Regions from separate parts of the Arthrobacter sp. GCM10027362 genome, predicted to be linked through region 1. Evidence: predicted binding sites of a transcription regulator. Region 1 holds the regulator's gene; the other holds the start of a gene.

Region 1 (2,905 bases):
TGGACTGCCTGGGCGCGCAGAAGTGCCCGATGGCCCAGGAATGCTTCAGCGAACTGGCCCGGGCGCACGCCGCCGAGGCGGACGTCGTGGTCACCAACCACGCCCTGCTGGCGATCAATGCCTTCGAGGGACTGGCGGTGCTGCCGGACTACGATGTGGCGGTCATCGACGAGGCCCACGAGTTGCAGGACCGCGTCACCGGCGCAGTCAGCGGGCAGCTGTCGGCCGCGATGGCCCGGACCGCGGCCTCCGCGGCCCGCAAGCACACCGGAATCAGTGTCGAGGCGCTGAATGCCGCGGCCCGGAATCTCGAGGCGGCCCTCGAGGACGTGCCCACGGGCCTGGTCTCTGCCGGGCTGGCCGAGGCGTTGGAACTGGCCCTGGCCCAGCTGCGTGAGGCCTGCCGGACGGCGCTGTCCGATTCCAAGCCCGACGGCAGTGCCTCGGCCGACGGCGGGCGGCAGATAGCCCGGTCCCGGCTGGTGGCGGTGCTGGAGCTGTGCGAGCGGCTGCTTGCCGCCGGGGAGACCCGCGAGGTCGTGTGGACCACGCGGACCAACAGCTTCGCGGCGCCGGGGGACTACACGCCGGCGGACGAGGCGGCTCCGGCGACGCTGAACGTGGCGCCGCTGTCGGTGGCCGCCCGGCTGCGCGAGGGCCTCTTCGACGGGCATACGGTGGTGCTGACCTCCGCCACGCTGGCCGTCGGCAGCGCGTTCGACGACGTGGCCGGCTCGCTGGGCCTGCTCGGCGAGGGCGCGCCGGCGTGGAGCAGCGCGGACGTGGGCAGCCCGTTCGACTATCCCCGGCAGGGCGTGCTGTACGTGGCCGCGCACCTGCCCAAGCCGGAACGGGGAACCAGCGCCGAACAGTTCGATGAGCTGGAGGCCTTGCTGAAGGCCTCCGGGGGAGGGGCCCTGGGCCTGTTCTCCTCACGCCGGGCGGCCGAGGACGCGGCGGCGGAAATGCGCCGCCGGCTGCCGCTGGAGATCCTCTGCCAGGGCGAGTCCTCGATGGCCGTACTGGTGCGCCAGTTCGCCGCCGAGCCGGCTACCTGCCTGTTCGGCACCATGACGTTGTGGCAGGGTGTGGATGTTCCCGGCGAGGCCTGCCGCCTGGTCGTGATCGACCGCATCCCGTTCCCGCGCCCGGATGATCCACTGATGACCGCCCGGACCCGCGCCGTTGCCCAGGCCGGGGGCAACGGCTTCATGACGGTCTCCGCCACGCATGCGGCGGTCCGGCTGGCGCAGGGCGCCGGGCGGCTGATCCGTGCGGCGGGGGACCGCGGGATGGTGGCGGTGCTGGATTCGCGGCTGGCCAATGCCCGCTACGGCGGTTTCCTGCGCAGCGCGCTGCCGCCGTTCTGGGCTACCCGGGACCGCGCCACCGCCCTGCAGATCCTTGAGCGGCTGGCGGCCGCGGCCGGTGCCCGGAGTCAGTAGCTGCCGGCGCGAGTCGTTCAGAGCGAGCGCAGCACGGAGACCACTTTGCCCATGATGACGGCGTGGTCCCCGAGGATGGGCTCGTACTGGGTATTCTGCGGCAGCAGCCAGGTGTGGCCGTCCCGCTGGCGGAAGGTCTTCACGGTCGCCTCGTCGTCGAGCAGGGCGGCGACGATATCCCCGTTGACGGCGGTGGACTGCTGGCGGACCACCACCCAGTCGCCGTCGCAGATGGCCGCGTCAACCATCGAATCACCGGAGATCTTAAGCATGAACAGTTCGCCGTGGCCGACCAGTTGGCGCGGCAGGGCCATCACGTCCTCCACCACCTGGTCGGCCAGGATCGGCCCGCCGGCGGCAATCCGGCCCACGAGCGGAACCATGGCGGTGTCGGAGGAGCTGGCCAGCTCGGCCACGGCCGCACCGCTGGCGCTGCGCAGCCGCTCCGGTTCCCGGACCCCGGGGATCTCCACCGGGCCCGCCTCCAGCGTCAGGTGGGTAAGCACCTCCATGGCCCGGGGGCGCTTGGGGTCGCGGCGGATGTAGCCGAGCTTTTCCAGCTGGGACAGCTGATGGGTGACACTGGAGAGGCTGGCCAGGCCGACTGTGTCGCCGATCTCCCGCATGGATGGGGGGTAGCCGTGGTCATTGACCGAGCGCTGGATGGTTTCCAGGATCTTCTTCTGGCGCGGGGTCAGGCCCTTGGAGGGCGTTTTGACGGTCTTGGCGCCCGACGACGCCGCGCCGCGGCCGCGCCCCTGGCTTCCGCCGGTGTTCCTGGTGCTCTTCTCGGTCATCGCCGCGCCCGGTCCTTCGTGTCGGGAATTTTGTCAGGAGCGGCTGATCCACTGGCTTCACGATCCAGCACCCCTCCTGCGATTAACGCTAGTCGGCCGCGGGGCTCATTTCAAACATTTGTTCGACTTAACCTCGACAAGGTTCGTCGCTGAGTGCTAGAAAAGGAACCTGTTCATTCGAATACAGTTTCGAACATTTGTCCTTCTACAGGCCGTGGGGCATCTATGCGTTCGAAAAAAGGGAAGGCAGGCACATGTCCGCACAGCTTGGCGCGCACTTTACTGCGCACTTCACTGCGCAGTTGGCCGCGCAACCGGCACCGGTGAAACCGGTGCGCTCCACGATCCGGCTCACCCGGCGGGGCCGGCTGGTCCTGGCCGGCCTGCCGCTGATGCTCGGCGCCGGGCTGATGCTGCTGCTGGCCGGGGCCTTCTCCTCGCCGGCCAAGGCCTCGGGGGCGCTGTCGGCGCCGGAAACGGTCCGGGTCACCGTCGGGGCAGGGCAAACCCTGTGGGACATCTCCACCAGCGTGGCTCCGCAGCGGCACCCGCAGGAGGTGATTGCCGAAATCGTGCAGCTGAACAACCTCGAGGGCACCATCGTCCACGCCGGACAGCAGGTGTTTGTTCCCTCGTCCCGCTGAAGCGGCCCGCCCTGCCCGC
Region 2 (2,905 bases), on a different contig from region 1:
GGCTTTCGAGTTCCTCGGAAACTACCTTGAAGGCCAAGGCCGGCGGATACCCCTTGCGGGCCAGCATCGATGCCAGGCGCCGGACGGCTTTGTCACGTTCGCTCCGGTCCGCCGGCGTCGCCCCGGAGCGCAGCTTCCGCCGCACCAGTTCCCTGGCGGCGGCCAGCTCGTCCTCGGCGGAGAGCTGTTCCAGGGCGGCCTCGGCCTCCTCCTGGGCAATCCCCTTGTCCGCCAGTTCGCGCCGGAGCGCGCCCCGGGCGAGGGATCGTGTCCGCGACCGGCTGCTGACCCACATCCTGGCAAATTCGGCGTCATCGACCAGCCGGACCTCCTCGAAACGGTCCAGCACCACGGACGCCACCGCACTGGGGACACCCCGCTCGGCCAGCTTGAGTTCCAGCTGGCGGCGGCTCTTCGGGGACACGGTCAGCAGACGCAGCACGATGGACCGCGCCACCTCGTACGGGTCCGCTTCCGGGGTCAGGTCCGCCGGCGTTCCCGGGGTGGGGCCGGCGGACCTGCCGCGATCGGGATGCACCGCTTAGATGCCGTCCACTGCCTTGAGCTTGGGCTCGCCACCCTCGCCGGCATCGGGCTTGACACCGATGCCCAGCTTCTCCTTGATCCGGCGCTCGATCTCGTCGGCGAGGTCCGGATTGTCCTTCAGGAAGTTACGGGCGTTCTCCTTGCCCTGGCCCAGCTGGTCGCCCTCATAGGTGAACCAGGCACCGGACTTCTTCACCAAGCCGTTTTCCACACCCATGTCGATCAGGCCACCCTCGCGGGAAATGCCCTGGCCATAGAGAATGTCGAACTCGGCCTGCTTGAAGGGCGGAGCCATCTTGTTCTTGACGATCTTGGCGCGCGTGCGGTTGCCCACCGGATTCGTCCCCTCCTTGAGGGTTTCAATGCGCCTGACATCGATGCGGACCGAGGCGTAGAACTTCAGGGCCTTGCCGCCGGTGGTGGTTTCCGGGCTGCCAAAGAAAACGCCGATCTTCTCGCGCAGCTGGTTGATGAAGATGGCCGTGGTCTTGGTCTGGCTCAACCGGCCGGTAATCTTCCGCAGCGCCTGGCTCATCAGGCGGGCCTGCAGGCCCACATGGCTGTCACCCATTTCGCCTTCGATTTCAGCGCGCGGCACCAGTGCCGCCACCGAGTCCACGACCACGATGTCCAGCGAGCCCGAGCCCACCAGCATGTCCATGATCTCCAGCGCCTGCTCTCCGGTGTCCGGCTGTGAAACCAGCAGGGCGTCCGTATCCACCCCCAGCTTCTTCGCGTAGTCCGGGTCCAGCGCATGCTCGGCATCGATGAACGCGGCAATGCCGCCGTTGCGCTGGGCGTTTGCCACCGCGTGCAGGGCAACGGTGGTCTTGCCGGAAGATTCCGGACCATAGATTTCCACGACGCGGCCCCGCGGCAGGCCGCCGATGCCCAGCGCGACATCCAGTGCAATGGAGCCGGTGGGGATAGTCTCGATGGGGGCGCGGGCGTTGTCGCCCAAACGCATGACGGAGCCCTTACCGAACTGCTTGTCGATCTGCGCGAGCGCGGCTTCGAGAGCCTTCTCGCGGTCTGCCGGTGCGGCCATTGTTCACCTCGGATTCATTGCGGCCTTGCGGGCCTGCCTTCATTGCCCACCTGTGACAGTAGCGCGCGGCACTGACAAAATAGCCGCGCCGTTGCCGTGTGTGGACAACACGGCAGCTCCGCTTGAATTTCTGTCCCTGTGTAGGAGCATACTCCTATCCGAACAAATATTCGAATGGCTGTTCGGATCCGCCCCGGAACCATGGACGGGCACCTGCGGGCTCAGCGCCCCGATTTTCAGCGCCTGGGTTTGATGTCCCGGCCGAGGCGGCGCTCGGGCGGGACATCCTGCATTTCGCAGACGGCAAGCCAGACCGACTTCGGCGGCACCCCGGCCTTTAGCGCCTCGGCTGCCGTGCGTCCGCCCAGGGCGGCCAGCACCAGGTCCGCCGCCAGCACGCGTGAGTAGCCGGCCCCGAATTCATCATCCATCAGCCGCCAAAAATCGCTCAATCGCACGTGGACATCTTCTCACGCCGGCCGGGACGATTCATCCGGGGGCACCCTGCACGGGAACTACAATGGGGACCATGAGCGATCAGCCGCCGGCCCCCGAATTCGATGCAGCCATCGACTCACTGGAACGCCAGCTCAGCGTCCTGTGGCGGCGCGCCCGCGCCAACTCGCACCGGGTGGCCCGGCAGGTCCACCCGGACATGGAACCGGCTGCCTACGGGTTGCTGGCCGTGCTGCAGCGGGAAGAGTCGATGCGGCTGACCGACCTGGCGGCAAACATCGGCGTCGGCAAGCCGTCCGTAAGCCGCCAGGTGGCCATGCTTGAACAGCTGGGCCTGGTGCACAAGCAGGCCGACCCGGTGGACGGGCGGGCCCAGTCGATTTCCCTTACACAGACGGGCCGGGACCGCCTCACGGCAGCCCAGCTGGCCCGGAAGAGCGCCTTCCGCGAACGCCTCGGGGACTGGTCAGTGAAGGACCTGGATGCCCTGGCCGGCCTGCTGGACCGCCTCAACCAGGCTTACGGCGGCGAGCCTCCCCTGCATTAGGCCGGCCTTCAATCCGCGAACCCGCGAACCCTGACGCGGCAGGCGCCGGTGCCGCCAACGCAGCAAGGCTGCCGGCAATACAGTAAGGCCGGCCCGCATCGCGGTAACCGGCCTTGCTGTATTGGAGCTGTTAGTGGTCTTGATGCCTGCGGACCCGGCGGTCAGGAGCGCGCGGACGCCAGGCCTTGGCTGAGGTCCTCCGGCAGTTCGTCCGGGATATGCGAGACAAACTCACGGGAAAGCTCCTGCGGCACGGTGTCCGGAATGATCACGCCTTCGGCGTCCGCAACGCGGTCGCTTACCTCGCG

Evidence for each region. The regulator LexA, encoded in region 1, represses DNA repair genes until DNA is damaged. The targets are predictions, from matches to a motif close to TCGAACANNTGTTCGA.
Region 2: the regulator LexA is predicted to act here: its motif matches at 1,753-1,768, upstream of recA (recombinase RecA).

What each region holds. Positions count from the first base shown of each region.
Region 1 is NZ_JBHTML010000023.1:22,591-25,495, reverse strand. It holds gene ACFQ36_RS06130 (ATP-dependent DNA helicase) at 1-1,445, shown strand, start outside; gene lexA (transcriptional repressor LexA) at 1,463-2,242, opposite strand; gene ACFQ36_RS06120 (LysM peptidoglycan-binding domain-containing protein) at 2,497-2,886, shown strand.
Region 2 is NZ_JBHTML010000268.1:426-3,330, forward strand. It holds gene ACFQ36_RS21265 (regulatory protein RecX) at 1-457, opposite strand, end outside; gene recA (recombinase RecA) at 542-1,594, opposite strand; gene ACFQ36_RS21275 (DUF3046 domain-containing protein) at 1,831-2,052, opposite strand; gene ACFQ36_RS21280 (MarR family winged helix-turn-helix transcriptional regulator) at 2,124-2,597, shown strand; gene ACFQ36_RS21285 (helix-turn-helix domain-containing protein) at 2,759-2,905, opposite strand, start outside.